One region of the Arthrobacter sp. AOP36-C1-22 genome, then DNA from elsewhere that is predicted to be linked to it. Evidence: predicted binding sites of a transcription regulator. Region 1 holds the regulator's gene; each other region holds the start of a gene.
What was found. The regulator LexA, encoded in region 1, represses DNA repair genes until DNA is damaged. The targets are predictions, from matches to a motif close to TCGAACANNTGTTCGA.

Region 1 (10,347 bases):
CTGGCCCGCAAGAAGGCCGGCGATGCCGACATCGTGATCACCAACCACGCCTTGCTGGCCGTCTCGGCGTTCGAGGGATTGGCGGTGCTGCCGGAATTCGACACGGTGATCATCGACGAGGCCCATGAACTCCAGGACCGGGTCACCAATTCGGTGACCCGCCCCATCTCGGCAGCGCTGGTTGCCGCCGCGGCCACCGCGACCCGCAGAAACTGCAAAGGCGTCGCTGTCGAAGCCCTCAACCAGGCGGGTAAGACCCTGGCCGACTCCCTGGAGGGAGTGCCGACCGGGCTGCTGCCCAAGGGGCTGAATGAAGAGCAGGTCGCCGCCATCGCCGCCGTGCGCGAAGCGGCGCGTACGGCCCTGTCCGACTCGAAACCGGGGAATGGCGAAACCGCTGACGGCGGACGCCAGATGGCCCGCTCGCAGTTGATGTATCTGCAGGAACAGTGCGAACGCCTCGATGGACCCGCCGATGAACGCGAGGTCGTCTGGATATCCCGCCAAGGCAACTTCACCCCGGGGGCCGGTTACAGCGCCCCGGATGACTCGGCCCCCGCGACGATCAATGTCGCTCCACTGTCGGTGGCCGGCAAATTACGTGAGGGCCTCTTCGACGGCCGCACGGTCGTCCTGACCTCCGCGACCCTGGCCATAGGTGCTGCCTTCGAACCGGTGGCCGGATTGTTGGGGCTGCTCGGCGAGGGGGCTCCCGCGTGGACGGGCATCGATGTCGGTAGCCCCTTTGACTATGCCCGGCAGGGGATGCTCTATGTTGCGCGGCATCTGCCCAAACCATCGCGAAACGTATCGACCGAGGCCCTGGATGAGCTCGCCGACCTGATCGGGGCCTCCGGCGGGGGAGTACTGGCATTGTTCTCCTCCCGGCGGGCCGCCGAGGAGGCCGCCGAAGCGCTGCGGCCACGGGTGGACCCGGAGATCCTCTGCCAGGGCGAGTCGAGCATGTCCACGTTGGTCCGGCAGTTCGCCGATGAACGCGATACCTGCCTGTTCGGGACCATGACCCTCTGGCAGGGAGTCGACGTGCCGGGTCAGTCATGCCGGGTGGTGGTCATCGACAGGATCCCTTTCCCACGCCCCGACGACCCGCTGTCCACGGCACGCAGCCGCGACGTTGCCCGACATGGGGGCAACGGTTTCATGGCCGTCTCCGCCTCCCATGCAGCAGTCCGTCTGGCCCAGGGGGCAGGCCGGTTGATCCGTTCCACGGGGGACCGTGGCGTGGTGGCCGTCTTGGATTCACGGCTGGCCACCGAACGCTATGGAAACTACCTGCGTGCGTCGCTGCCCCCGATGTGGTCGACCACGGACAAGGACGTCGTGCTGGGGTCGCTGAGGCGTCTGGCGGCGAGCGAGGACTAGACATGAAAGGAGGGCCCGTCCGCGGACGGGCCCTCCTGGAAGTACACCGCGGCCTAGATCGAACGCATCACCGAAACGACCTTGCCCATGACGGTGGCATGATCGCCCAGGATCGGCTCGTACTGGCGGTTCTGTGGCAGCAGCCACGTGTGGCCGTCGCGCTGCCTGAAGGTCTTCACCGTGGCCTCGTCATCGAGCAGCGCCGCGACGACATCGCCGTTCTCCGCATGTTGCTGACGGCGGACGACGACCCAGTCCCCGTCACAGATGGCTGCCTCGACCATCGAATCCCCGCTGACCTTGAGCATGAACAGTTCACCGTGCCCGACGAGTTGGCGTGGCAATGACATGACATCCTCGACCGCCTGGTCCGCCAGGATTGGTCCACCGGCGGCGATGCGGCCCACCAGCGGAACCCGGGCCACCTCGTCGGAATCATCCGAGTCCACCACGGTCAGCCGGGGCCGAAGCTGCTCCGGTTCCCGCGGGGCGGGAGCCGGCTGCGAGGCCTCCGGGGTCCCGGTGACCTCGGGGGCCAGCGGGCGCAGGATCTCCATGGCCCGGGGGCGGCGTGGATCCCTCCGGATGTAGCCGAGCTTCTCCAGCTGGGCGAGCTGGTGGGTGACGCTGGACAAGCTCGCCAGCCCGACCGTATCGCCGATTTCGCGCATGGACGGCGGATACCCCTTGGCGGTCACGGCCTCCTGGATGGTTTCCAGGATCCGCCTCTGCCGGACAGTCAACCCCTTCGGTGCCTTCTTCGGCGCCGGATTCTCCGCTGAGCTCATGATCCATCCCGTCCTGGTTAATCGCCGGCGTACCGGGGCTGTGCGCAATGTGTCGGATGCAACTGGTGGACTCTCATCCATCCAGCCGATGGCTTCCACTCTAGGGCAGTCACGGACTTCATTCAAAGATTTATTCGAACGTGTCTCGACAATCTTCGTACATAGATGCTAAAAATGAGATAGAAGTTCGAATATGAGTTCGAAGATCGGGTTCGACACCCGCAACGAGAACCCGCTTCGGCGGACAACAGGAAGGTCAGACCATGGCGCAGATCGCACTCGCAGCCCCGGTGTCCCTCAAGGCGGACTCCGTTCCGACCACCGCCCCGACCCGTGCCTCCACCCCTCGGGGCCGGCTGGAGCTGACGCGCCGGGGGCGCTTCATCCTCATTGGCCTGCCGGTCATGCTGGCAGCCACCGCCCTGCTCGTCCTCGCTGGCATCTTCACCGCCCCGGTCATGGCCTCGGACGCATCGGATACGACCGCGGTGGAAGCCACGACCGTCTCCGTCATGGAGGGCGACACGGTCTGGGCGCTGGCCGAGGAGTTCGCCCCGCAGCGCGACCGCCGTGACGTCATGGCGGAAATCACGGAAATGAACGACCTGAACGGATCGGTCCTCGTCCCGGGCCAGGAGATCTTCGTCCCCACGGGTGATTAGGCCCGCTTTATGACCCTGTCACCCGGTCCGATTCCCGACTGCGGGGCACGGGCAATAGAATGGGGTCGTGAGTGATCAGCTGGAACGACTGGCCAAATTGCCCCTGCGTGAAAACCTGCGTGGCATCGAACCCTACGGCGCACCGCAACTGGACGTGCCCATCCTGTTGAACGTCAACGAGAACACCCATCCGTTGCCCGAGGCAGTAAGCCGGGCCATCTCCGAAGAGGTCAGTGCCGCCGCTGCGTCCCTGAACCGTTACCCGGATCGTGAATTCACCGAACTCCGCGAACGCCTCGCCGACTATTTGGGACACGGGCTGGATGCGGCGAACATGTGGGCCGCCAACGGATCCAACGAGGTCCTGCAGCAGATCCTCCAGGCCTTCGGAGGGCCGGGACGCACCGTGATGAGCTTCCCGCCCACGTATTCGATGTACCCGTTGCTGGCCAGCGGGACCGACACCACCTACCTCGCCGGAGAGCGGAGCGGTGACTTCGGACTCAGCGCGCGATCCGCAGCGGACCAGGTCACGGAGGCGGCGCCGGATATCGTGATCCTCTGTTCGCCGAACAACCCGACGGGTACCGCCCTGGGACTGGACGTCGTGGAAGCGGTATACGAGGCAGGGCGTGCCAGCCAGGCGATCGTCATCGTCGATGAGGCCTACGCCGAATTCGCACTCAGCGGGACCGGATCCGCGCTGACACTGCTGCCCGGCCGCGAACGACTGATCGTCACCCGGACCATGAGCAAGGCCTTCGCGCTGGCCGGGGCCCGGCTGGGCTATCTCGCGGCGGCCCCGGAAATCGCCGATGCGCTGCGCCTGGTCCGTCTGCCTTACCACCTCTCGGCCGTCACCCAAGCCACCGCCAATGCCGCCTTGAAACAGGTCGATGCGCTGCTGGCCACGGTCGAGGACATCAAGGGCCAACGCGACAGGATCGTCCGCGAACTCACCCGGTTGGGGTTGGAACCGGCAGTCAGTGACTCCAATTTCGTCTTTTTCGGCGGGCTCGAGCATTCCCGTGCCATCTGGCAGGGTCTGCTCGAGGCCGGGGTACTCATCCGAGATGTGGGCATCGCCGGTCATCTGCGGGTCACCGCTGGAACCGAGACCGAGACGACCGCATTCCTCCAGGCCTTGGAGGGCCTCCTGAGCCCCGCCGCGGATACCGGCTCCGGGCACGACAGCTAGACTTAACCTGCGGGCCGCCACCGTCGCCGCCCGCCCCACCCACACCGAAGGAATACCCATGTCTGCAGAATTGCTCGGCGGTCGCCGAGCCCGCATGGAGCGTGCCACCAGCGAGTCCACCGTCACCGTCGAACTCGACCTGGACGGCACGGGTGTCGCGAACATCAGCACCAGCGTCCCGTTCTACGACCACATGCTCACGGCGCTGGCAAAGCACTCGCTGATCGACCTGACGGTCCAGGCGACCGGCGACACCCACATCGACGCCCACCACACGGTGGAGGACGTGGCCATCACCATCGGCGAGGTCCTGCGCACCGCCCTGGGCGACAAGGCGGGGATCCGCCGCTTCGGCGAAGCTTCGGTCCCGCTCGATGAGGCCCTGGCCCACGCGGTCGTCGACATCTCGGGACGGCCCTATCTGGTCCACGGGGGTGAGCCGGCAGGTCAGGAATACCACTTGATCGGCGGGCACTTCACCGGCTCGCTCACCCGCCACGTCTTCGAATCGATCACGCTGCACGCACAGATCTGCCTGCACATGCGACTGGTGTGCGGCAGGGACCCGCACCACATCGTCGAAGCGCAGTTCAAGGCCTTCGCCCGCGCCTTGCGCCAGGCCGTGGAACCAGACCCCCGCAACGCCGGGATGATCCCCTCCACGAAGGGTGCCCTGTAGATGGCCGGGCCCCGGATCACCGTGCTGGATTACGGATCGGGCAACATCCGTTCCGCGGTCCGCGCGCTCGAACACGTCGGAGCCGAAGTCACCCTGAGCAACAAACCGGATGACATTCGTGGGGCCGATGGTCTCGTCGTTCCAGGAGTCGGCGCCTTCGCCAGCGTGATGAAGGCCCTCGGCGAGGTCGGGGCAGGACCGTTGATCGGGCGCCGGATCGCCGGGGGCCGTCCGGTCCTGGGGATCTGCGTCGGCCACCAGGTCTTCTTCGATGAGGGGGTCGAACACGGTATCCGGACCGCCGGTTTCGGGGAATGGCCCGGAACCGTCGAGCGGCTCAAGGCGCCGGTGGTCCCGCATATGGGCTGGAACACCGTCACGGCGGCCGAAGGGTCCAGGCTCTTTGCCGGTCTCGAGGACGAGCGGTTCTACTTCGTACACTCCTATGCGGTCCAGCATTGGGATTTCCCGGTGGCCCAACCGCGTATGAGCCCCCCGGCAGTGACCTGGTCCGATCACGGGGGCCCCTTCATCGCCGCCGTGGAGAACGGGCCGTTGTCGGCCGTGCAGTTCCACCCGGAGAAGTCAGGCGAAGCAGGGGCGAAACTGCTATCCAACTGGTTGGGAACCCTGTCCTGATGTGGAGTCTCATCCTCATGGCGGTCGGCGGCATCCTCGCCGGTGGTGCGTTGTCGCTGCGTCAGCAAAAGGCCCATATCTCCTGGATCATCGCGACCTGGGTCCTGGCGGCGATGGCCCTGCTTTCCGCCTACATCATGACCCTGAAGTAGTCTTCCCCTCCCGGCAAGACGCCGCGTACCACCCCCCACGACCTATTCGACGAAGACCGGAGAAGATCCCCGTGACCAGCAACAGCATCCTCGAACTCCTGCCCGCGGTGGACATCGCCGACGGGCAAGCCGTCCGCCTCGTCCAGGGCGAAGCCGGCAGCGAGACCGGGTACGGTGACCCGCTTGAAGCGGCCCTGGCCTGGCAACAAGACGGCGCCGAGTGGGTGCACCTGGTGGACCTGGACGCCGCATTCGGGAGGGGGAACAACACCCAGGCCGTCGCCCGGATTTCCCGTGAACTGGGAATCAAGATCGAACTCTCCGGCGGAATCCGGGACGACGAATCCTTGGAACGGGCGCTGGAATTCGGCGCCGCCCGGGTCAACCTGGGTACCGCTGCCCTGGAAGCCCCCGACTGGACGGCCCGCGCCATCGCCCGGCACGGAGACAAGATCGCCGTCGGACTCGATGTGCGGGGAACCACGTTGGCCGGCCGCGGGTGGACCAGCGAAGGGGGAGACCTCTGGGACGTGCTGGCCCGGCTCGAAGACGCCGGATGCGCCCGCTACGTCGTGACCGATGTGACCAAGGACGGAACACTGCGCGGTCCGAACGTGGACCTGCTGCGTGAAATGTGCACCCGAACCAGTCGACCCGTGATCGCCTCCGGCGGGATCTCCAGCCTCGATGACCTGCGCGAACTACGTGCCTTGGTGCCCGACGGGGTCGAGGGCGCAATCGTGGGCAAGGCCCTGTATTCCGGGCAGTTCACCCTGCCCCAGGCCCTCGACGTCGCCGGCCGGCGGTAGCGATGACCGACGGCGCATCCAACGCGGCCGCCGGAACACCCCGCGGGAAAGCTCCCACGGACCAGCCGATCGGCCGCCACCTGCCAGGACATATCGAGGCCGCCCTGCTCCGCGCCGGAGAAGCCACCGACTCCGCCGGCCAATCCTGGGCCGGACGGGATCTGTCGGGCGGGGGAAACCCGCTGCACCACTTCGATGATGACGACGGCACGGCCGACCCCGGCTACCTCGAAGCCATCACCGCGCTGAAGGCCGGCTCCGGTACCGAACAAATGGTCCACGAGGCGTTGGCCCACGCCAGGGTGTTCGTGCCCGTGGTCGCGACCCTGGCCGAAGGGGGCCTCGGGGACCACGGATTCACCGAAGACAAGGAAGCCGATATGGCGCTGGTGACCATCACCGCCCCTGACGGCCGCCCCGCCCTGCCGGTGTTCAGCAGTGTCGACCGGTTGCAGGCCTGGCACGGGCAAGCACGCCCCGTGGCCGTCTACGCTCCGCGGGCCGCCTTGTCCGCCGTGGCCGAAAAGGCCCAGCTCCTCGTGATCGACCCCGCGGCAGAGGCCACCTTCGTCCTGCGACGGCCCGCGATGTGGGCGCTGGCCCAACAGCAGGTGTGGACCCCCAGCTACGCCGACGAGACCCTGCTGCCGCTGCTGCAGGCCGCGGCCGACGCCGATCCCGCCATCCTCGGGATCACCGCGGCCCCGGGCCGGGGCGTTGCTTCGCGCACCGCCGATGGGACGGTCATGGCCGGGGGAGGCCCGGGCCCGGAGCTGCGCGTGGAGGTCTCCCTGCGTTCCGGGATGGCCCGTGATGACGTCACCGACACCGTCGAGCGACTGCAACGCACGCTGGGAGCCGACCCGGAATTCGGTGCCCGGGTCGATTCGTTGGAACTCGGACTCCAGGGACCACCGGCCCGCGCGTGAACGGCTACGCCACCCGGCGGCAGGGACCCCCGGGCCGGGCAGCGAAAAGGAGGCCGCCACCGGGGTGGCGACCTCCCGGGGAATGGTGGTCGAAGCCCTAGTTCACGGGCCCGGTGAGTTTCTCGCCGGGACCCTGTCCCGGGGCATCCGGGTAGTTGGAGGCCTCACGGAAGGCCAGCTGCAAGGAGCGCAGGCCGTCGCGTAGCGGGCCGGCATGCTGGGAGCCGACTTCGGGTGCTGCTGCCGTGATCAGACCCGCCAGTGCGGTGATGAGCTTGCGGGCTTCATCCAGGTCCTGCAGGTCTTCCGCGTCTTCGCCTTCGGCGAGTCCGCACTTCACGGCTGCCGCGCTCATCAGGTGCACGGCTGCGGTGGTAATGACTTCCACGGCCGCTACTTCAGCGATGTCGCGAACCTCGTTGGTCTCGCCGAAGGTGGCGTCCGGATTGGTTTCAGGGGTACTCATGCTGCTAAGCTTTTCACAGACCGACTGGTTTTGCTGACTCAGCGGATTCCGCCCCACCGGGCGAAGGATCCGTCGGGAACAACGAAACGAGTATGCAAGTGGAGGCCTACTCCCACCCGCAGTAACCGCTTCAGGTTGCCGGGTCACTTCGGGACGGAACCACGGGTTCCGTGGCATGCGCGAGCAGCCGAACCGATTTTCCAGGCCTCCATCTGCCCAGCAGCTGGAGGCCTTCTCTTGTTGCTGGCGGCTTCGAACTACGAAAAGCAGGAGCGACACATCAGCGATCCACGCATTAACGATCGAATCCGCGTCCCAGAGGTGCGGCTGGTTGGACCCAACGGCGAACAGGTGGGCATTGTCCGCATCGAGGACGCGTTGCGTCTGGCCGCGGAGTCCGACCTTGATCTGGTCGAGGTGGCGCCGACGGCCAAGCCGCCCGTGTGCAAACTGATGGACTTCGGCAAATTCAAGTACGAAGCCGCGGTGAAGGCACGCGAGGCACGCAAGAACCAGACCAACACGGTCCTCAAGGAAGTCCGCTTCCGCCTCAAGATCGACAAGCACGATTACGAGACGAAGACCGGGCATGCCCTGCGCTTCCTCGGCGCTGGCGACAAGGTCAAGGCCATGATCCAGTTCCGTGGTCGTGAGCAGCAGCGTCCCGAACTGGGCATCCGCCTGCTGAACAAGTTCGCCGAAGACGTGGCCGAAGTCGGCGTCGTCGAGTCGAGCCCGCGTCAGGACGGCCGCAACATGGTCATGGTCGTCGGACCGCTGAAGAACAAGGCAGAGGCCAAGGCCGAAGCCCGCCGTCAGGCACAGCGTGAAAACGACAAGGCCAAGTCCAAGGCGACCAAGGAAGACCGCGTCGATACCTCGGACGAGCAGCCGGCCATGACCCAGTCCTTGGGTGACAACCTTCCGGACGAGTTCCAGGCGCGTCTGGCCCAGGTCGAGGCGGATAACGCCGAAAAGGCCAAGGTCGACGCCGCAGCAGCCAAGGAAGCAGAAGCCAAGGCAGCCGCAGCCCCGCAGACCCCCGAGGCCGAACCGGCCACCAAGCCTGCGGAAGCCGCCAAGCCTGCGGAAGCGACCAAGCCAGCGGCGGCCAGCAAGCCGTCGACCGCGGCGAAGCCGGCAGCGGCAGCCAAGCCGGCCGCTGCAGCGAAGCCCGCAGCAGCTCCGAAGCCGGCCGCCAAGCCGGCCCCGAAGCCTGCGCCGAAACCGGCACCGAAGCCCAGCGCGGCTCCGAAGCCGGCCCCGAAGCCCACCGCGGCTCCGAAACCTCGTCCGGGTAAATAGCCCGGTGTGGCCAGCCCCTGTCGGGGGCAGCACTTGACCCACGGTTTCCCATACAGGAAGCCTCAAAGATCCCCGGTCCGATAGGGCAACGGGAGCACGTAAGGAGAACGGCGGATATGCCGAAGTTCAAGACCCACAGTGGCGCCAAGAAGCGCTTCAAGCTCACCGGTAGCGGCAAGATCATGCGCCAGCAGGCCAATCGTCGTCACTACCTGGAGCACAAGCCTTCCAGCCTGAAGCGCCAGCTCAAGGGCGAACGGATCGTTGCCAAGGCGGACACCAAGACCATCAAGCGGATGCTGGGCCTCTAAGCACACGCACCGGGAACCACGAGTTCCCATCCATCCATGGAGTTCCCCCGGACAGGTCGCCGATAGGCAGGCATCCCGAGGACAAGATATTAAGGAGTACACACGTGGCACGTGTGAAGCGGGCAGTCAACGCCCACAAGAAGCGTCGGGTCGTTCTCGAACGGGCCAAGGGCTACCGCGGTCAGCGTTCGCGCCTGTACCGCAAGGCCAAGGAGCAGCTGCTCCACTCGTTCGTCTACAGCTACGGCCACCGCCGCAAGCGCAAGGGTGACTTCCGTCGCCTCTGGATCCAGCGCATCAACGCTGCTTCCCGCGCGAACGGCCTGACCTACAACCGTCTGATCCAGGGCTTGAAGGCCGCTGAGGTCGAGGTTGATCGCCGGATGCTCGCCGATCTCGCCGTGTCCGACGCCAACGCGTTCGGCGCACTGGTCAAGGTCGCCAAGGAGGCCCTCCCGGCCGACGTCAACGCCCCGGCCGCCGAGAAGCCCGCCACGAAGGCACCGGCTGCTCCGGCCGCCAAGAAGGCTGCCGCCCCCAAGGCCGCCGCCCCGAAGGCCGCCAAGGCCACCGAGGGTGAAGGCATGGTCAAGGCCGTTGAAGGCGAGGAAGCCCCCGCGGGCTACGTCATCAAGGGCAACCAGTCGATGAAGTACCACGTGCCGGATTCGACCTGGTACGACCAGACGCAGCCGGAGTTCTGGTTCAACTCCGTCGAGGCCGCCAAGGCCGCCGGTTTCGAGCCGGCAGGTGGCGAGTCCCGCCAGCAGTTCTCCAAGTAGGACACTGCGCCGCGGGCCACGGCCCGCATGGTGCGAGGGGACGGAATTCCAAGCGGATTCCGTCCCCTCGGCCGTTAACCACTAGTGGTGGCCGGACCACCTGTGCGCTGCGGCGCCCGACACCGATAAGGTTCTTCCCATGAGCGCCGAACACCACGCTGAGATCGAAATGACCAACCCACGGGCCGAACGCGTCCGCGACGTGGCCCGGTTGGCCACCCGGCCCGGCCGTGCCAAGAAGGCT
Region 2 (10,347 bases), on a different contig from region 1:
TGTCATCGGTGTCGATCGCCGCGACCGTTCCGAACAGTCCGAAGTTGGTCATGACCTCGGATCCGACGGCCAGCTGCGACCGGAGCTCCTGTTGCTTCTTCTGTGCCTTCTTGCGTCCGCGGAACATCATGAAGATCAGGAAGGCGAAGGCCAGGATGAGGATCAGGGTCATCGGGTCGAAGCCCGACGGCTGGTCCGCCTGGGCAATTACGGTGGAGGTCAAGAGTTACTACCTGTTTCTGTTCCGGGGACTTCCGGAGGGCGTTTTCGACAACGCCCACGGAGGGCAAGTCACTATTGTATAGGTCCAGTCTGGACGTTGGGTGACCGCGGAGCCGATTCCCGCCCTCCGGCTCAGCTGCCGGCGGGGTTCCCGGAGGGGTCCTGGCGACCGAATTGACCGGCCGCGCCATCGTAGTGGACCGCATGGGCGGGCATGGCCAATCCGAGATGTTCCCAGGCGGCGGGCATGGCGATCCGCCCGCGTGGCGTCCGCCCGAGCAGGCCCTCACGGACCAGATACGGTTCGGCGACGGTTTCCACCGTCTCGGTCTCCTGTCCGACGGCGATGGCCAGGGTCGACAGGCCCACCGGTCCTCCGGCGAATTTGGTGCACAGGGCCTCGAGGACGTTGCGGTCCATCCGGTCCAGGCCCTTGGAGTCGACCTCATACATGTCCAGGGCCGCGGAGGCGGCCCGGGCATCGATCTGTTCGATCCCGTGGACCAGGGCCCAGTCCCGGACCCGGCGGAGCAGACGGTTGGAGATCCTGGGGGTACCGCGCGAACGCAGGGCGATCTCGGCGAAGGCCGCGGAGTTCACCGACATGTCCATGAGCATGGCCGAACGGCGCAGGACCAGCTCGAGTTCCTCGGTGGCATAGAACTCCAGGTGCCCGGTGAAGCCGAACCGGTCACGCAGCGGCCCGGGCAACAGACCGGCACGGGTCGTGGCCCCGACCAGGGTGAACGGCGGGATCTCCAGGGGGATGGCCGTGGCTCCGGCCCCCTTGCCCACGACGATGTCGACGCGGAAGTCCTCCATGGCCATGTAGAGCATCTCCTCGGCGGGACGGCTCATGCGATGGATCTCGTCCAGGAACAGGACTTCGCCTTCGGTCAGCGAGGAAAGAATGGCGGCCAGATCCCCGGCATGCTGGATCGCGGGGCCGGAACTGATGCGCAGCGGGGCGTTCATTTCGGCCGCGATGATCATCGCCAGGGTCGTCTTGCCCAGCCCCGGAGGGCCCGACAGCAGGACATGGTCCGCGGAGCGTTCGCGGATCCGTGAGGCTTCCAGGACCAGCGAGAGCTGCTGGCGGACCCGGGGTTGACCGACGAAGTCATGCAGGTTCTTCGGGCGCAGTGCCGACTCGAGCGCCCGCTCCTCCGGCTCCGAGGAGGAGGCGGTGATCTGCTGGTTCTCGGTCATGGTTCCAGCCTATCGTCCGCCGGCCGAGGCGCCACGGCCCAGGTCGCGCAGAACTGATTTGAGGATGTTGCCCACCTGGGCGGTGGCCACGAGTTCGGGCTCGGCCTTGGCGGTGGCCGCCACAGCCTTTTCGGCGTCCTTATCGGACCACCCCAATCCGGTCAGGGCCTCGAGCACCTGTTCCTTCCACGCCGGTACGGTGGCGGCCTGGGCCGTGGTGGTGGCCTCCCCGGTGGGGGCGAGCTTGCCGGCCAGTTCCAGCACGATCCGCTGGGCGCCCTTGGGGCCGATGCCCGGAACCCGGGAGAAGGCCTTCGTGTCCCCCTCGGCGGAGGCCACCCTGACGTCTTCGGGGGTATGGACCGCCAGGACGGCCAGGGCGAGCCGCGGACCGATCCCTGCCACGGAGAGCAGCACCTCGAACACCTCCCGCTCCCCCGGCTCGGCGAAACCGAAGAGCGTCATGGAGTCCTCGCGGACCACCATCGAGGTATGCACCACGGCCTCGCGGCCCACATGCAGACCCGAGAGGGTCTGCGGGGTTGCCTGGACGAGCATCCCGAATCCGGAGACCTCGATGACGGCACTGTTCAGGGCCACATGGCTCACCACACCGTTGAGCGAACTGATCATGAAAAGCCTTCCTCCGGCGTCGTCCTGTGATCGGTGACCGCTGGGCGGCATCCGAACATATCTACGAATACCTTACCCGTCGGGCCGCGGATCCGGGCCCACCGACCCGGTCAGCGTGGCTTGCGGGCCGCTGCTTCGGCGGCGGCCCAGGCGCGTTGCGCGGGGGTCAACCCGCTGGAGCCGGCGGTGACCCCGCTGGAGGCCTGCGAACCGGGGGCCGCCCCGCGCCAGCCATGGGTGATGGCCAGGGCGGCGGCATCGGCGGCATCGGCCGGGCGGGGTGGTTCGTCCAGGCGGAGGATCTTGGCCACCATCTTGCCTACGGCGGCCTTGCTCGCCTGACCGCTTCCGGTCACGGCCGCCTTCACCTCGGTCGGGGTATGCAGAGCCACCGGGATGCCCCGCCGGGCCGCGGCGACGATCACGATCCCCGAGGCCTGCGCGGTACCCATGACCGTACTGACATTGAGTTGGCTGAAGACCCGTTCCACGGCCAGCACGTCGGGGCGATGCCGGTCCAACCAGGCATCGATGCCTTCGGCGATGGCCAGCAGGCGCTGGTCCAACGAGGTGTCCGGCGTCGTCCCGACTACCTTCACGTCGACCAGGGACGCCCGCCGGTTGGGTTCGACGTCGACCACGGCCAGACCGCAGCGGGTCAGCCCCGGGTCGACCCCGACCACACGCAACGCCATGGGGTGCTAGTCGTCCGCTTCGAGCTCGGCCATGACCTCATCGGTGAGATCGGCATTCGAATACACGTTCTGCACGTCGTCGAGTTCCTCCAGGGCATCGGCCAGCTTGAGGAACTTGCGCGCGGCGTCGGCATCGATCTGGACCTGCATGGAGGGAACGAACTCGGCTTCATCGGATTCGTAGTCGATGCCTGCCTCCTCCAGCGCCTTGACCACTTCCTGCAGGTCGGTGGGCTCGCAATGCACCTCGAAGCCGTCGCGGGATTCCTTGACTTCTTCGGCCCCGGCGTCGAGCACGGCCATGAGCAGATCGTCCTCGGTCAGATCGTTCTTCGGCACCGAGACCACGCCCTTGCGGGTGAACATGTAGGCCACCGAGCCCGGGTCCGCGACGGTCCCGCCGCTGCGGTTGATGGCCAGGCGCACCTCGGAAGCGGCCCGGTTCTTGTTATCGGTCAGGCATTCGATGAGCAGTGCCGAACCCTGCGGCCCGCGGGCTTCGTAGATGATCTCGGCGTAGTCGATGACCTCACCGGTCAGCCCGGCACCGCGCTTGACGGCCCGGTCGATGTTGTCATTGGGGACCGAGGTCTTCTTCGCCTTGGCAACGGCGACTTCCAAGCCGGGGTTGCCCGCCATATCGGCGCCGCCGGCACGGGCTGCGACCTCGATGTTCTTGATGAGCTTGGCAAACGACTTCGCGCGCTTGGCGTCGATGGCCGCCTTCTTATGCTTGGTGGTTGCCCATTTGGAGTGGCCTGACATGCTTACGCTTCTCCCTTGATCAGCTGGATGAACAGTTCGTGGATCCGGCGCTCCCCCGTGACTTCCGGATGAAAGGACGTCGCCAACAGCGATCCCGAACGTACTGCAACGATTCTACTGTCCGTTCCCGCCTCCGGGCCCGATCCGCCCGCCGGGACCCGGACCGTGGCCAATACCTCGACCCCTTCGCCCACCGATTCGACCCAGGGGGCGCGGATGAACACCGCCCGCACCGCCGCCGCGGGTCCGCTGGCGGAAGACCGGGCATCCCGGGGTGGATCGGGCAGTCCCTTGAACGCCAGATCCGTTTCGAAGGACTCGACCTGACGGCCGAACGCATTGCGCCTGACGCTCATGTCGATGCCACCGAAGCTCTGCTGCGACACGCCTTGGCGGTCGGTGGAGGGGTCCAGGATCCGATCGGCCAACAGGATCAGCCCGGCGCAGGAACCGAAGACCGGGAACCCGTCGGCGATGCGTTCCTTCAACGGGGCGGAGAGCCCGAACATGCGGGAGAGCTTGTCGATGGTGGTCGATTCGCCTCCGGGCAGGACCATCCCGTCCAGCCCCGCCAGTTCCTCGGCCCGGCGGACTTCAACGGCGCGGGCGCCTGCGGATTCCAATGCTGCCACATGTTCGCGGACATCACCCTGGAGGGCCAGGACACCGACGTTGAGCATGTGGAACCGCCTTTCCCGGGTGGGGCCGGGGTCGCACCGCGTCACCGCGGCGGAGGAAATGGGACGCTTCAGCATAGTTCCCGCACCGGCCGACCGCCCACCGGGTAGGCACCGTCAGCCCCGGGCCTGGTCACGAGGAGGCTGCGGGGCTGGTCACGGGGAGGCTGCGGGGCGCCAGGGCCGGGCCCCGTCCCCGTCGGCGCCCAGGACGTTCAAGGTCGAGCGTGTGCGTTTGAGCGAAGCGGCATCACCGCCCGCCGTCGTGCACGGGGTCTTCGCCGGCAGGGCACACCAGCGCACCGGGTCCTGGGCCATGATGTGTCCGACCCAACGCGGGGCCGAGGTCGTCCACCGGTCCCCCTCCTTCACGAAGTCCAGCTTCAGGCTCACCCCTTCCCGGTTCACCGCCAGATCGGTGGCATGGGCGGACACCGAGTTGCCCAACCCGTAGGCGATCCACACCCCGTCGCGCTTTTCCAACGGCAGCACCGAATGCGTGTGGTGCGAATAGACCGCATCGAATTCCCCGCTGTCCGCCAGGGTGTGGGCGATATGGGTTTGTTCGGTGGTCGGGCGTGTCGAGTACTCCTCGCCGGCATGGAACCCGGCCAGCACGACGTCGGCGCCTGCCTTGCGGGCTTGTCTGGCCCGGGCGATCATCTGGTCGGTGTCGATGAGATCGACCCTCCAGTCGGTGTCGGCGCTCAACCCGTTGAGCCCGTAGGTGGCTGCCACGACGCCGACCCGGATTCCCCCGGTCTCCAGGATCAGCGGCTTCCTGGCCTCCGCGGCACTGCGATAGGTCCCGGTATGTTCCAGCCCTGCCTCATCCAGGGCGTCCAGGGTGCGTTCGACCCCGGAAGTCCCGTCGTCGACGGCATGGTTCGTGGCGGTGGTGCAGGCGTCATAGCCGGTGGAGACCAGGGCCGGAAGGATCTGCGGGGGCACCACGAAGGACGGGTACCCGCGATAGGGCCCCTTGTCGGTCCCGACCGGGGTCTCCAACGAACAGATCGCCAGATCGGCGTCGGCAAGATAGGGCGCCAGACCCGATAGCAGCGGGGCGAAGTCGGGGGTGGCGGCCGAACCGTCCTCCTTGGCCTGTTCCCACAGGGGTGGGTGGAGCAACACGTCACCGGTCACCACCACCGAGACCTCCTCGCGGGACGAGCGCGTCGGGTCCGGCCCGGTGGCCTCCGCGTCCGTCGTCGTCGCCGTGGCGCTGCCCGCCGTCGCCGGGGCCGACGCATTCGCCGGCGTCGTTCCCGTCCCGGCCGGCTGGGAGGTATCGGCGCCGGAACAGCCCGAGAGCAGGATCAGCGAGGCCACCAGGGCGGCTACTCGGACGGCGGCCCGCCGGCGGGTCGGCAACGATCTGTGGCTCATCCTCCGATGGTAGGCGTCGCGTCCGGTCCGCAGGTGTGAAAAACTGACTTCATGACGAATCCCCTGCTCAGCAAAAGCGTGCTGCCCTTCGAAATGCCCGCGTTCGATCTCCTGACGGCGCAGGATTATGTCGAAGCGGTCAAACACGGCATCGCCGAGCAGCTGGCCGCCATCGCCGCCATCACCTCCTCCACCGAGGAGCCCACCTTCCCCAACACCACCGAAGCCTTCGAAACCAGCGGGGAAACCCTGCGCCGGGCGGTCATGGCCTTCTCCAATGTCAGGCCTTCCCACGGCACCGACGACCTCGTGGAGGTCGATGCCGACATCCAGGCACTGCTGACCGAACACGAGGATGCCGTGCACCTCGACGCGCAGCTCCACGCCCGGCTGTCCGCCGTGGAAGCCGCCGGTGGGCTCGACGGCGAACGCCAGCGCCTCAGTTCCGAGACGCTGCGCCGGTTCAGCCAGGCGGGAGCCGGGCTCGATGAAGCGGGCAAGGAGCGCCTCCGGGCCCTGAACGCGGAGATCTCCGCCCTCTCCACCCGGTACGGGACCCGGTTGTTGGCCGGGATGAACGACGCCGCGGTGCTCTTCGATTCCGCCGAGGCACTCGAGGGCCTCTCCGACGCCGAGATCGCCTCGGCCGCCCGTGCCGCCACGGAGGCCGGACATCTTCACGGCTATTTGTTGACCCTGGTCCTGCCGACCCAGCAGCCGGCCCTGGCCCGGTTGGAACGGGAGGACTCACGCAGGCGGCTGTTCGAGGCCTCCACCCGACGTGGCCAGGAGGGACCGAACCGGACCCTGGAGCTGGGCGCTTCCATGGCGCGGTTGCGCGCCGAACGGGCCGCCCTGTTGGGCTATGACCATCACGCGGCCTACGTCCTCGAAGGCCAGACCGCTCCCTCGGTGGGGGCGGTGCGTGAACGTCTGGCCGGCCTCATCCCCGGTGCCCTGGCCAATGCCGCCACCGAGGCCGCGACCATGGCCGAGCTGGCCGGACGGCCACTCGCCCCTTGGGACCGCGCCTACTATTCGGCCCGGGTCCAGCGGGAGAAGTACGCCGTGGACGCCGCGGCGTTGAAGCCCTGGTTCGTACTGGACCGGGTCATCCACGCGGGGGTCTTCGCCGCAGCCACGCGGCTCTACGGGGTGGAGTTCACCGAACGTCACGACCTGCCCGTGTACCATCCCGAGGTCAGGGTCTGGGAGGTCACCGACGCCGATGGCAGCACGTTGGGGCTGTTCCTGGGCGACTACTTCGCCCGGCCCACCAAGGCCGGCGGTGCCTGGATGAACAGCATCCGCGACGGGGCCTCCCTCTTCGGCGAACTGCCCGTGGTCACCAACAACCTGAACATCCCGGCCCCGGCCGAAGGCCAACCCGCGCTGGTGACCCTCGATGAATGCCGGACCCTGTTCCACGAATTCGGCCATGCCCTGCATGGGCTGTTCGCCCACGGGATCTACCCTTCCCTCGCCGGGACCTCGGTGCCGCGCGACTTCGTCGAATATCCCTCGCAGGTCAACGAGATGTGGCAGTTCGACGCCGAGCTCGTCACCAAATATGCCCTCCACGTCGAGACGGGCGAACCGCTGCCCGCCGGCGCCGTGGAGAAGATCCAGGATGCGGGCCTCTGGGGTGCGGGCTTCTCCACCACCGAATATCTGGCTGCGGCCCTGTTGGATCTTGAATGGCATTCCCTGGCCGCCGGGGAGGATCCGGGGGATCCGTTGGAGTTCGAGGACCGGGTGCTGCGCGAGGCGGGCTTCTCCCCCGAGGTCATCGTCCCGCGCTACCGCACCGGCTACTTCAAGCACATCTTCGATGGCGGCTATTCCGCCGGCTACTACTCCTATATCTGGAGTGAAGTCCTCGACGCCGACACGGTGGAGTGGTTCACCGAAAATGGTGGTGGGACCCGGGCCAACGGCGACCGGTTCCGCCATGAACTCCTGGCCCGGGGCAATACCCGGGACCCTTTGGCCTCCTATGGGATCTTCCGCGGGCGTGAAGCCCGGCTCCAGCCGTTGCTGGTGCGCCGCGGACTGGACGCGGCCGCCCAATGAGCACCGTAGCCGGCGCACAGCGCGCCTTCGCCGACTGGCACCGGACCCTGGCTGCGGCCACCGGTGGCCGGGAGTTCTCCACCCACGGCTGCCAATGGCTCTATCAGCCGACCCGGGCCCGGTTGGTCCTGCTCTTCCCCACCCGTCCCGAAGCCTCCGGGCTGCGCCCCGGACTGGCGGAGGGAACCCGTCTGGGGGCCCGCGAAGTCCACGTCTTCCTCAATGCCGCGGCCCGCGACGAGGCCCTGACCGAGCTGGGCTTCCGAGACGCGCCCCCGCTCTTCTGGCACGGTGGGTCCGCGGCAGATGTGGCGGCAGCCGGCCGCGATGGCCAACCGTGGGAGGGCAGCGTCGAACTATCCTCCACCCTGCCCGAGGCCACCGGGGCCGACCGGGAAGAACTGGCGGTCCTGCAACCGGGGCGCCGGATCGAGCAGGCCGTGGCCCGGGGCGCCGACGTAACGCTGGCGGGACGGGGGTTCGGTCAATTGCATGACGGCGGGGACCTGTCGATCCAGTCCCTGGCGGTCGGCCGCTCCTGGCGGCGTCAGCGGGCCGGAACGGCCCTGCTGGGGGCCCTGGTCGAACGGCTCGACTCCGAGGAAGGTTCGGGCCAGGTCCTGGCGGCTTCGACCCCCGGGGCGTCGGCCTTCTTCCGCACCAACGGCCTCGAGCTGCTGGGCAAGGGACGCCATCTGGTGCAGTAGGAAGACACGAACGGCCGGCCACTCGGGATGAGTGGCCAGCCGTCCGTTTCAGCTCAGGAGGGTTTACCAGCCGCGCTCGGAGAGGCGGTGCGGTTCGGGCAGCTCCTCCACGTTGATGCCGACCATGGCCTCGCCCAGCCCGCGGGAGGCCTGGGCAATGACGGAGGGGTCGTCGTGGAAGGTGGTGGCCTTCACGATGGCTGCGGCCCGCTGGGCCGGGTTGCCTGACTTGAAGATGCCTGAGCCGACGAACACGCCGTCGGCGCCAAGCTGCATCATCATCGCGGCATCCGACGGGGTGGCGATGCCGCCGGCGGTGAAGAGCACGACGGGCAGCTTGCCCGCCTCGGCGACTTCCTTGACCAGTTCGTAGGGTGCCTGCAGCTCCTTGGCGGCCACGTAGAGCTCGTCCGTGGGCATCGAGGACAGCTTCGCGATCTCGGCGCGGATCTTGCGCATGTGCCCCGTGGCGTTGGAGACGTCCCCCGTGCCGGCTTCACCCTTGGAACGGATCATGGCAGCACCCTCGTTGATGCGGCGTAGGGCCTCCCCCAGGTTGGTGGCACCACAGATGAAGGGGACCGTGAAGTCCGTCTTGTCGATGTGGTTGACGTAGTCGGCCGGTGTCAGGACTTCCGATTCGTCGATGTAGTCGACCCCGAGGGACTGCAGGACCCGGGCTTCCACGAAGTGGCCGATACGGGCCTTGGCCATGACCGGAACCGATACGGCGTCGATGATGCTGTCGATCATATCGGGGTCGGACATGCGCGAGACCCCGCCCTGGGCGCGGATGTCGGCGGGAACCCGTTCCAGGGCCATGACGGCGACGGCGCCGGAATCCTCAGCGATTCGGGCCTGCTCTGCGGTGACGACATCCATGATGACGCCGCCCTTGAGCATATCGGCCATGCCACGCTTGACCCGGGGACTGCCGGTGGTGTTCTCAGTGCTGGACACGTATGGTCCTTTCAAAACGGGGGGAAAGTACGCTCCATCCTAAGCCAGTGTGCCGGTGATCACCGCCCCCGATGACGCCACCGGTCAGCGATGGGCGTGCTTCGGCGCCACCGCGGCGCCGATGATGTAGCACCACTGGTGCTCGCGGTCGAGCTCAGCCCTGGTCCCATGCGTCGGCGATGTCCTGACGGATGTCCCCCAGGACCGCTGGGATGGCTTTGGTCCGGGCGATGATCGGGAAGAAGTTCCCGTCCCCGCTCCACCGCGGGACCACATGCTGATGCAGGTGCGCGGCGATGCCCGCCCCGCCGGCCACCCCCTGGTTCATGCCCAGGTTGAAGCCCGACGGGTTCGCCACCGCCCGCAGCACACGCATCGCCTGTTGGGCTGCCGCCCCCATTTCGGCGGTTTCCTCCACGGTCAGATCCGTGTAGTCCGGGACGTGGCGGTAGGGGCACACCAGCAGGTGCCCGGAGTTGTAGGGGAAGAGGTTGAGCACCACGAACATCGTCTTGCCCCGGTGCACGATCAACGATTCCTCGTCGCTGCGCTGGGGCCCGGTGCAGAAAGGGCAGTCCTCTTCGTTCTTAACCTGCCCCTGGCCCTGTTTGATGTAGGCCATTCGATAGGGCGTCCACAGGCGTTGGAAGGAATCCGGGACCCCGGCCAGTTCGAAGTCGTCGGTGATGTCCTCGTCGTGTTCCGGGGTCCCCATCAACTACGCCTCCCGGTTCTGCACGGCGGAAACGATGCGCTCGATGGCCTCGGCCACCGGCACCCCGTTGTCCTGGCTCCCGTCACGGAACCTGAAGGAGACGGCGCCTGCCTCGGCGTCCTCTCCCCCGGCGATCAGGGTGAAGGGGATCTTGTCCTTGGACGCGTTGCGGATCTTCTTCGGGAACCGTTCGGTCCCCAGATCGGCTTCGGCACGGATGCCGCGGGCCTTGAGCTGGGCGACGATGTCCTGGACGTAGTCGTTGAACGCCTCGGCCACCGGGACGCCGAGCACCTGCACCG
Region 3 (10,347 bases), on a different contig from region 1:
CGGCCAGGGTGCGATCGTAGCGATCGGTACGTTCGACGTCGTACTCGAGGTGGACCCCGGTTCCGGCAGGAAGCCGCTGGCGCAGATACTCGGTGGCCTCGGGGCCCAGGCACTGCACCGGGGTGTTGGGCTTCTTGGTCTCGGGGGTGTCGACGTTCAGCAGTCGGATGGTCTCCACGGTTCCGTCGAGTGAGGCCACGAGGGTATCGCCGTCGACCACCCGGACCACGGTGGCATCCGCCCCGGAGCTGGACGGGGTGTCCACCGCCGCCGACCCGCCGGAGGTGCAGCCCGACAGGGCAACGGCGACCGCCACGGCAGCCACGACGAACCGCGGGCTCTTCCGCCATGGCGACGGGGTCACCGGATTCCGGACCGACATTGGTCTCCCCCCAGGATTGCCCGCACGCTTCGAATGGTTCAAAGCATAACCCCGGTGCGACCGATCACGGCTTCTTGTTCTTGCCGCCCCCGTCATGGCTCCTGCCGTGCTTCTTCTCTTTTTCCTTCTTCTTCTTGGCTTCTTCCTTCTTCTTCTGTTCGGCCTTCTTTTTCTGCTCGGCCTTCTTCTCGGCCGCCTTGCTCTTTTCGGCGGCCTTGCTCTTTTCGGCGGCCTTGCTCTTCTCGGCGGCCTTGCTCTTCTCCGCCGCCTTGCTCTTTTCAGCGTCTGCCTTGGCCTTCTGCGACGCGGCCGCACGCTCCTGGGCGGCCCGCTGCTCGGCAGCCCGCTGTTCCGCGGCGGCGCGTTCTGCGGCGGCCTTCTGCTCGGCCGCGCGTCGTTCGGCAGCGAGTTTGGCTTCTTCCTTCTTCTTCTTGTCCTCGGCCTTCTTCTTGGCCACCAGCTTGGTGTGGACGCCTTCGACTTCACCCAGGCGCTTCTTCGCCGCGCTGACGGTTCCGGAGATCTCCTTTTCCCACCGGGCCTTCTCGGAGGCATAGACCACGGCCTGCGCGGTACCTTCCTTGACGTCCATGCCGGTCAGCGATTCCTTGGCCGATTCGCCGTCCTTGAGCACCGATTTCAGGTCGTCGATCATGTCCTCGGCGGATTCGATGCTGCTCGGCGGGGCCTTCGACACGGACTGCATCCGCTTCATGGCCGGTTCCACCGTGGCGGCGATGGTGCATTTTTTGGAACCGTCGAACAGTCCCTTGCCCTGCTCCTGGGCGGAATCCTGGGCCTCCAGGACGCGGTCGTAGTAGGGGTTGTTGGGGCTTTGCTTTTCCGCGACGGCAAATCCTGCCTTGGCCATCTCCGCGTTGACGAAGTTGCCGGCGGAGAACGCCGCCGCCATGTTCTTCCTGCGCTTGGGAGGCATGTCGTCGTCGTATTCCAGACGGACCTTCTTGCCCTCCGGCAGCATCGTCTTCAGGTGTTCGGTGGCCTGGTCACCGAGGCATTCGGCATCATCGCCGGCGGCCGGGGCCAGGACGTTGAGCAGATCAACCGTCTTTTCCTTGCCGTCGACGTCGGCGATGAAGGTATCGCCGTCGAGCACCCGGACGACGACCCCGCCGAATTCAGGGACGTGGTTGTCCTTGAAATTGATGCGGCAGCCGGCCAACGACGACGTGACGACGAAGACTCCGACGACAACGGCCGCGGCCCTCTTCAAGGGGCGGTTGTTCAAAAGCGATGGATCCACCATGCGCTGGCCTCCAGTGGGTTGCGGGTGGTGTGACCACGGGCCGTGGACTACCGAATGTAGTACCACGGACCGGGATAGGCCAAGGCCACCCAACAAGTACGACGGCGGCCCGGTGGGCCACCCGGATCTATCGTCCGAGGCGCGCCGATGGCGCTAATGGTTGCGGAGGGGCGGGGTTGGACCCCGTTTCCGCGCATCCCGGGCGTCGGAGCGGGGCGCAGCCGGGATGACATTCCACAAGGATTTTACCGTGGATCGACCGACAACCCCACATCGGCATGGTGCGCCGCCCTCAGGAGGCATGGGCCGGGGTGCTGAAGGCGGCCGCCGAACGCAGCGTGGCTTCCGCCTCCACGGGGTTGATCCGCGCCAGGGTCATCCCCGCGGTCAACAAGGCGAAGAGCAGACGGGCCCGCTCGTCGATCCGGGTTTCGGCCTGGGCGTCCGGTCCCTCCGGCGGGGCCTGATCCACGGCGGGCGCCGGCAGGTCACGGCGCAAGGCGGCAGCGAAGGCCCCGGTCACTTCGACCCGGTAGGCCTCCATGGCGGTACGCACCGCTTCGTCACGGCTGTTGCGTCCCGATGAGGCGGTGAGCAACAGGCATCCGCGCTGTGGGCCGACTTCCCCGCACACGGCATCGGCCAGGGAATCGAAGTAGGCGCCAAGCCCCGCGGCCCCGTCCCGGGCCGTGACCAGGACCTCGAGCCGGGGCCGGACCACCTGGTCCAGATAGCTCTGCACTGCCGCGTCGAAGAGCCCCCGCTTGGAGCCGAAGGCGTTGTAGATGCTCGAGCGGCCCAACCCCGTGGCCCGCTCCAGTTCGGGCATGGCCGCGGCATCGTAACCCGCGACCCAGAAGACGTCCCGGGCCGCTTGGATGACCTCATCCACGTCGAATGCCTTGCTCCGTGCCATGTGCCTCCTTCCGGCCCCGTCGAATCCCCCGGCATTGCGCTCGGGGTGAACTTCGCCTCAAAATGTTTATTTTGTATCGATCGTTCTAATATTATAGACCTATCGCAGTCAGCGATACCACCGACTTCAAGGGAGCAATTCCATGACTTCCAGTACACAGATCCAGCTCGCCCAGCGCCCCACCGGGTGGCCCGACCACGAGAACTTCCGCACCGCCGTCGTCGATCTTCCGGCATTGGGCGAAGGCGAGGTACGGGTCGCCAACGACTTCATCTCCGTCGACCCCTACATGCGCGGCCGGATGAACGACAACACCGGATCCTACATCCCCCCGTTCAACGTCGGCGAGGTCATGGGAGGCGGGGCCGTCGGCCGCGTCATCGAGAGCCGCGACGATTCGCTGGCCGAAGGCACCCTGGTCCTGCACGACCTGGGCTGGCGGGATGTCGCCCAGGGCCCTGCCGCAGGATTCCGCGCCGTACAGGAACTGCCGGGCCTGCCGGCGTCGGTCTACCTGGGCGCGTTGGGCATGACCGGCCTGACCGCCTGGGTCGGCCTGCTCGAGATCGCCTCCATGAAGGAAGGTGACACCGTCTTCGTCTCCGGTGCCGCCGGGGCCGTGGGGACGATGGTCGGCCAGATCGCCCGGCTCAAGGGCGCGGCCCGGGTCATCGGTTCGGCGGGCAGCCCCGAGAAGATCGAACTGCTGACCTCCAAGTACGGGTTCGACACCGCCTTCAACTACAAGGACGGCGATATCGCCGGCCAGCTGGCAGCAGCCGCCCCCGAAGGCATCGACGTCTACTTCGACAACGTCGGCGGCGAGCACCTCGAAGCAGCCCTCGGCACCCTGAAGACCGGTGGACGGGTGGCCCTGTGCGGGGCCATCTCGCAGTACAACATCACCGAGCCCGAGGCCGGCCCACGGAACATGGCCAACCTGATCACCAAGGGCCTGCGCCTGCAGGGCTTCACGGTCGGGAACTACACCGAGCACCTCCCGGCCTTCGCCGAACAGGCAGGGGCCTGGCTGGCGGCCGGGGAGCTCGTCTTCGACGAGACCGTGGTCGAGGGACTGGATCACGCGGTCGACGCGTTCCTGGACCTGATGCGCGGCGCCAACACCGGCAAGATGGTCGTCAAGCTCTAGCCGACACCATCCCGGGGCCCCGGCCTCCCCACCGCGGGGAGGCCGGGGCCCGATTCACGCGGTGACCACGGGCAGGTCGGACCATTCGGTGGTGTAGCGGGGCGAAGCGAATTCGCGTTTCATCGTCCAGGCCGCCGGTTCGGCCAGCCCGGCATGGCCCAACCCGATCGCCGCCTGTCCGAAACGGGCGCGCACATCCCCGAGCAGCGTCCCCATCCGGCGCTCCTCCCCCTCGGCCGTGAAGGCCTCGAAAGCCGCCTGGCCATCCGCCGGCTCCAGGCCCGAGAGCACCACCCCGGCCCGCACGTACCGCATCCCGGGGACCAACCGTTCCCGCATCGCCGCGACGGCGGTCCGGGTGAGCACGATCGGATCCTGCGTCGGCGCCGACAACCTCACGCCCACCACCGGATTCGCCCCCGGTGCTTCCGCGGATCCGGCAAAGCGGCTGACCCCGGCACTGACGGTGAGCATCGTGGCCCGCAATCCCTCGGCAGCCATCCGCGCGGCCCCGCGTTGGGCGTAGAGCGCCATCACCTGGTCCATGTCCGAGGCGGTGGTCACCGGGGTGGAGAAACTACGAGAGAACATGATCTGCGCCTTGTCCGCCCGCTCCTCGACCTCGGGAATGCACGGTGTGCCGTTGAGTTCAAGCACGGTGCGCTGCAGCACCACCGAGAACTTCTTGCGGATCACCAACGGGTCCGCCGTCCGCAGATCGGCGATCGTTTCGATGCCCAGGGCGTTGAGGCGTTGCCCGTTCCTGGCCCCGACACCCCACAGCCCGGTGACGGGGACGCGTGATTGGATGCGGTGGATCTCCTCCGGCGGGACGCTGTCGAGTGAACAGACCCCACCCAGACCGGGGTTGTGCTTGGCCACGTGGTTGGCGAACTTCGCTAGGATCTTGGTCGGGGCGACCCCCACGCAGACCGGGACCCCGACGTTGCGCCACACCGCTTCCCGGATCCGGCGCGCGCTGTCCCGCAGCGACGATTCGTCCCCCGGTAGCCCGATGAACGACTCGTCGATCGAGTAGACCTCCTGCCAGGCGCCGAACCGTCCGATGACCTCCATCACGCGGGACGACATGTCACCGTAGAGCTCGTAGTTGCTGGAGCGGGCCACCAGCCCCATGCCCTCCGCGCTCCCGGCGACCTGGAACCACGGGGTGCCGGTCTTGATGCCGAGCTGCTTGGCTTCGGGTGACCGGGCGACCACGCAGCCGTCGTTGTTCGAGAGCACGACGACGGGACGGCCTTCCAGTCGCGGGTCGAAGGCCCGCTCGCAGGAGACATAGAAATTGTTCACGTCCACCAGTGCCATGCGCCCGCGTCCGGGACCCGGCTCAGACATGGTGCAGGCAGCGGGTGACCACGCCCCAGACGGTGAGGTCCTCCAACGCCCGGACCATGACCGGACCGGTCGCGGGGTCGTCGGTGCGCAGCCAGACCCCATCGGCGTCGATGCCCAGGCGCCGGATGACCATTTCGGCCTCCAGGACGGCGATGACGACCCGGCCGTCGCGCACCGGAAGGGAGCGGTCCACGATCACCTCGTCCCCGTCGCAGATGCCCGAGGCGGCCATCGAGTTCCCCGCCACACGCATGATGAACGTGGACGTCCTATCGCGGATCAGATGCCGGTTCAGGTCGATCCCACCGTGGAAGTAGTCGCGGGCCGGGGACGGGAAGCCGCTGGCCTGGCGTTCCGCCGTCGGCCCGCCGGTGGCCTCATCCCCGCCGAAGGTGCCGGGCGGCGGGACATGCACGGGCTCCTGACCGAACACGACACCCCCCTGGAATAGAACAAACTTTCGATGACCAGCGTAGCATCACCGGCCCCGGTTCCCGAGCCGCCGTCGGGCACCAAAAAACCGGTCCCGATCGCAGGGATCGGAACCGGTTTGGTGGGCGGCGGAGCCTAGGCGTCGACGGTGATGACCGTGACGACGGGCTTGCGGCGCAAGGCGCGGTCGGACCAGCGCACCAGGGCCTGGGAGATCGCCCGTTCCGCGTCCGGCCCGGTCTTGACGCCCTTGAGTCCGTTGAGGGTCTTCTCCACGATGCCCACGGCCTTGCCGAGGTCCTTATTGGAGAAGCTGAAGCCCACCGGGAAGAACTCGGGGTCCTCCTCCAGGGCGCCGGTCGCCGGGTCCACGATGGCCAGCACGGTCAGCGCGCCGTCCTCGGCCAGACGGATGCGGTCCTGCAGGGACTCCTCCGTGGCCGCGCCGGCGACCATGTTCTCGACGTAGACGTAGTCGGCGGCGACGTTGCCCGAGACGCGGGCGACGCCGTCCTTGAGGTCGACGGTCACGCCGTCCTCGAGGACCAGTGCATTCTTGGGATCCACCCCGGTGCGCACCGCCAGTTCGGCGTTGGCCTTCAGGTGGCGGTGTTCGCCGTGGACCGGCATGACGTTCTTCGGGCGCACCAGATTGTAGCAGTACACCAGTTCGCCGGCCGAGGCGTGCCCGGAGACGTGGACCTTCGCGTTGCCCTTGTGCACCACGTTGGCGCCGAGCTTCGTCAGGTCGTTGATCAGGCGGTAGATCGAGGTCTCGTTGCCCGGGACCAGCGAGGAGGCCAGCAGGACGGTATCGCCTTCGATGAGGTCGATGATGTGGTCCTGGTTGGCCATGCGGGCCAGTGCGGCCATCGGTTCACCCTGCGAACCGGTGCAGATGATGACGACCTTCTCCGGCGCCATCTTGTCGACCTCCTTGAAGTCCACGAGCACGTTGCGCGGGATCTTCAGGTAGCCCAGCTCGCGGGCCGTGCCCATGTTGCGGACCATCGAACGGCCCACGAAGGCGACCTTGCGGCCGTACTTATGGGCGGAGTCGATGACCTGCTGGATGCGGTGCACATGCGAGGCGAAGGAGGAGACGATCACGCGGCGCGGGGCGGTACGCATGACGTTGTCGATGGCCGGCAGCAGATCGGCTTCGGCGGCCATGAAGCCCGGGACCTCGGCGTTGGTGGAGTCCGGCAGGAACAGGTCCACGCCTTCCTCGCCCAACCGGGCGAAGCCGGCCAGGTCGGTGATGCGGCGGTCCAGCGGGAACTGGTCCATCTTGAAGTCGCCCGTGGCCAGCACGGTGCCGGCACCGGTGCGGATCGCCACGGCCAGGCCGTCGGGGATGGAGTGGTTCACGGCCAGGAACTCGAGGTCGAAGGGACCGAACTTCTTGCGTTCGCCTTCCTTGACCTGGACCACGTTGGGCTTGATCCGGTGTTCCTGCAGCTTGGTCTTCACGAAGGCCAGCGTCAGCCGGGCGGAGATCAAGGGGATGTCGGCGCGTTCACGCAGCAGGTACGGGATGCCGCCGATGTGGTCCTCGTGGCCGTGGGTGAGCACGAGGCCCACCACATCGTCCAGGCGGTCGCGGATCGCCGAGAAGTCCGGGAGGATGACGTCGACGCCGGGGTGCTGTTCCTCGGGGAAGAGGACGCCGCAGTCGACGATGAGCAACTTGCCACCGTATTCGAAGACGGTCATGTTGCGGCCGATCTCTCCCAGGCCGCCCAACGGCATGACACGCAGGGCTCCCTTGGCGAGTGCGGGCGGGGTCTGGTGCTGCTTTTTTCTCAAGAGTGTCCGTTCTCTGTGCTGTTCTGGTTTCTTCGGTATCCGGCCGGCAGCGTCAGGTGAACAGTCGACGCCGGAGCGAACCGGGAAAATCAAGGGCTTCAGCGACCCACGGGCGGCAGAAGCATATCTACCTCGACTTTACCACCGCTTCGGCGCTACGCCGCCGTCGGGCCCCGCGCAGCAGCGACCCCGCGCGCTTCCGGAGGAGGAATCGTGCGGTGGACCGGTTATTCGGCGGGGTCATGCACCAGATGCCGGCCCAATGCCTCGCGCTCGTCATCGGTCAACGCGCGGGAGGCGGCACCGTCGGCCGCCAACGGGACGATGACCGTGGTGCCCACGAACACGGTCGTCCCGTCCTGGACGCCGGTGTGTCGCAGGGTGAAGGATTTCGTCCCGATGCGCTCGATGCCCAGGCCGATGGTCATCGACGGGATGTATTCGGCCTGGGCCAGGTAGTCCACGGTCATCGAGGCGACGACCACCCCCATCAGCAACCGGGCGAACCCGTCCTCGGTGCGGATCCACCGCACCCTGGCTTCCTCCATGAGGGTGACGATGCGGGCGTGGTTCAGGTGGCCGTTGGCATCCTGATCCGACCAGCGCAAGGCAATGGTGACGTCCGTGGAACTCATGGCCCCACCCTACCGGGGCCGCTGGCGGCTAATAGACGACGTCGAAGACCCAGACCGCCAACGTCATGGTGGTCAAAGTGGTCAGGACCAGCGAGATGACGTTCAGCCAGATGCCGGCCTTGAGCATGTCGGAGATCTCGACGTAGCCGCTGGAGTAGGCGATGGCATTGGGCGGGGTGGCCACCGGCAACATGAAAGCGCAGGTGGCGGCGATGGCGACGGGAACCACCAGGAGCATCGGGTCCAATCCCAGCCCGACGGCGACCCCTCCGATCAGCGGCAGGAACGCGGCCGCGGTGGCCGTGTTGCTGGTCAGTTCCGTCAGCCCCAACACGATCAGGGCCACGGCGGCGATCAGGACCACCACCGGCAGGAAGCCCAGGCCGTCCACTTGTTCGCCGACCCATTTGCTCAGGCCGGTTTCGGTGAATTGAGCCGACAGGGCCAGCCCGCCGCCGAAGAGCAGCAGGATGTCCCAGGGCAGTTCCTTGGCACTGCCCCAGTTCAGCAGCGGGACGCCCTTGCGCAGGTTCGCCGGGATGATGAACAGGGCCACGGCGACGCACATCGCAATGACGGCATCCTCGATGGAGGTATCGGGCCACAGCAGCGGCACGGTGATCCAGGAGGCCGCGGCGAGCACGAAGATCGCCAGGACCAGTTTCTCCCCGACGTTCATCCGGCCCAGCTTCTTGTACTCATCGGAGATGAGCTGGCGGCCGCCGGGGATCTCGCTGATCTCGGGCTTGAAGATCACGAAGGTCAGCAGGTACCAGGCCACCGCCATGAAGACGACCGACATGGGAACGCCCACCAGCATCCACTGTCCGAAACCGACATGGATGTCGTGGGCCTGTTGCAGATAACCCACCATCAGGGCGTTGGGCGGGGTCCCGATGATGGTGCCCAGCGAGCCGATGGAGGCGGAGTAGGCGATGCCGAGCATCAGGGCGATCCCGAATTTCGGGGGTACCTTCTTCTCATCGCTCATCCGCGCGGTCAACGCCAGCACCGACATCCCGATGGGCAGCATCATCACCGCCGTGGCGGTGTTGGACACCCACATGCTCATGAACCCGGTGGCGATCATGAACCCGCCGATCAGCTGGCGGGGCTTGGTCCCCACCAGCAGCACGGTGGCCAGCGCGATCCGCCGGTGCAGGTTCCACCGTTGCAGGGCCAGGGCGAGCATGAAACCACCCATGAACAGGAAGATGATCGGATTCGCATACGGTGCCGCGGCATCGCCCATTCCGGCGACGTTGAGCATGGGGAACAACACGAGCGGAAGCAGCGCGGTGGCGGCCAACGGGATCGCCTCGGTCATCCACCACAGGGCCATCACGGTCGCCACCGCGGCGGTGAACCGGGCGGGTTGGGCCAGATCGCCGGGCAGCAGGAAGAAGACGACGACGGCCAGCACCGGCCCGGCGAAGAGACCGATCCGCTTGCGCATCAACACGGCCGGGCTTTGGGCGGATTCGCGCAGCCCGGGCGCCTGTTCGGCGTCGTCCTCCGCAGTGGCGTCCGGGGCATCGTTCGGACGGGTATCCGGTTCGTTTGACGGCGTTGTCATCACGGTCCTTCTGCTGGCGTGGACGGGATGGTTCGGTCCCGTCCGCCCACTATCTCCGATACGGGCTCTTCTGCCCAGAGCACCACGCGGGCCGGCGCGGACTTCAGGAACGCAATGCCGCCAACGCGAACCCCACCATCTCGGTGAAGGTCTCCTCGCGTTCCTGCGCAGTGAGATCAGAGCTGCCCGGGCTGCCATCGGAGACGGTGCCCAGCATCAGGGTCTCGATCTTTTCCCGCATGCCCACCGCATACAGGGCGGCGGCTTCCATCTCGACCGCCAGGGTGCCGGCCTCGGTGAGCCGGACCATGGCCTCGGGGTCGCCGTTGTAGAAGTCGTCGCTGGTCAGCACGGAGCCGACATGGACCGTCTTCCCGCTGTCCTCCCCATGGGCGACGGCGGCACGCAACAACCCGAAATCGGGGGTGTGGCTGATGTGGACACCGGGGAAACGCACCGCGGTCATCGCCGAGGTGGTGTGGGCTGCGGCGGCGGCGATGACGTCCCCGACCTTCAGCTGCGGTTGCATGCTGCCCACGGTGCCGACCCGGATGATCCGCTTCACCCCGTAGAACCTGGCCAGTTCGGTGGCATAGATGCTGATCGAGGGGCTTCCCATGCCCGAGGCCATCACCGACACCGGCTGGCCATCGACGGTTCCGGTGTAGCCCAGGATGCCGCGGACCTCGGTGACCAGTCGCGGGTCCTCCAGGAAGGTCTCGGCGATGCGCTGGGCGCGTCGCGGATCCCCGGGCATCAGCACATGGGGTGCGAAGTCGCCGGGTTCTGCTGAGATATGCGGGGTGGCCATGACTCTCCTGGAT

Region 2: the regulator LexA is predicted to act here: its motif matches at 2,116-2,131, upstream of ruvA (Holliday junction branch migration protein RuvA).
Region 3: the regulator LexA is predicted to act here: its motif matches at 5,520-5,535, upstream of ACT3S6_RS06155 (LexA family protein).

What each region holds. Positions count from the first base shown of each region.
Region 1 covers NZ_JBQSWW010000012.1:27,180-37,526, reverse strand. The annotation lists gene ACT3S6_RS08625 (ATP-dependent DNA helicase) at 1-1,383, shown strand, start outside; gene lexA (transcriptional repressor LexA) at 1,437-2,171, opposite strand; gene ACT3S6_RS08615 (LysM peptidoglycan-binding domain-containing protein) at 2,435-2,833, shown strand; gene ACT3S6_RS08610 (histidinol-phosphate transaminase) at 2,901-4,031, shown strand; gene hisB (imidazoleglycerol-phosphate dehydratase HisB) at 4,090-4,710, shown strand; gene hisH (imidazole glycerol phosphate synthase subunit HisH) at 4,711-5,349, shown strand; gene ACT3S6_RS08595 (hypothetical protein) at 5,349-5,501, shown strand; gene priA (bifunctional 1-(5-phosphoribosyl)-5-((5-phosphoribosylamino)methylideneamino)imidazole-4-carboxamide isomerase/phosphoribosylanthranilate isomerase PriA) at 5,567-6,310, shown strand; gene ACT3S6_RS08585 (SseB family protein) at 6,313-7,239, shown strand; gene ACT3S6_RS08580 (DUF1844 domain-containing protein) at 7,337-7,705, opposite strand; gene infC (translation initiation factor IF-3) at 8,027-9,010, shown strand; gene rpmI (50S ribosomal protein L35) at 9,127-9,321, shown strand; gene rplT (50S ribosomal protein L20, sunset domain variant) at 9,426-10,103, shown strand; gene ACT3S6_RS08560 (TrmH family RNA methyltransferase) at 10,243-10,347, shown strand, end outside.
Region 2 covers NZ_JBQSWW010000003.1:223-10,569, forward strand. The annotation lists gene yajC (preprotein translocase subunit YajC) at 1-223, opposite strand, end outside; gene ruvB (Holliday junction branch migration DNA helicase RuvB) at 355-1,431, opposite strand; gene ruvA (Holliday junction branch migration protein RuvA) at 1,441-2,064, opposite strand; gene ruvC (crossover junction endodeoxyribonuclease RuvC) at 2,175-2,759, opposite strand; gene ACT3S6_RS02640 (YebC/PmpR family DNA-binding transcriptional regulator) at 2,766-3,524, opposite strand; gene pdxT (pyridoxal 5'-phosphate synthase glutaminase subunit PdxT) at 3,527-4,204, opposite strand; gene ACT3S6_RS02650 (CapA family protein) at 4,358-5,590, opposite strand; gene ACT3S6_RS02655 (M3 family metallopeptidase) at 5,642-7,663, shown strand; gene ACT3S6_RS02660 (GNAT family N-acetyltransferase) at 7,660-8,370, shown strand; gene pdxS (pyridoxal 5'-phosphate synthase lyase subunit PdxS) at 8,434-9,330, opposite strand; gene ACT3S6_RS02670 (HIT family protein) at 9,485-10,045, opposite strand; gene thrS (threonine--tRNA ligase) at 10,049-10,347, opposite strand, start outside.
Region 3 covers NZ_JBQSWW010000007.1:107,853-118,199, forward strand. The annotation lists gene ACT3S6_RS06130 (thermonuclease family protein) at 1-364, opposite strand, end outside; gene ACT3S6_RS06135 (thermonuclease family protein) at 447-1,649, opposite strand; gene ACT3S6_RS06140 (TetR/AcrR family transcriptional regulator) at 1,942-2,565, opposite strand; gene ACT3S6_RS06145 (NADP-dependent oxidoreductase) at 2,708-3,715, shown strand; gene ACT3S6_RS06150 (Y-family DNA polymerase) at 3,770-5,071, opposite strand; gene ACT3S6_RS06155 (LexA family protein) at 5,064-5,486, opposite strand; gene ACT3S6_RS06160 (ribonuclease J) at 5,639-7,255, opposite strand; gene ACT3S6_RS06165 (acyl-CoA thioesterase) at 7,540-7,947, opposite strand; gene ACT3S6_RS06170 (SLC13 family permease) at 7,976-9,523, opposite strand; gene deoD (purine-nucleoside phosphorylase) at 9,627-10,334, opposite strand.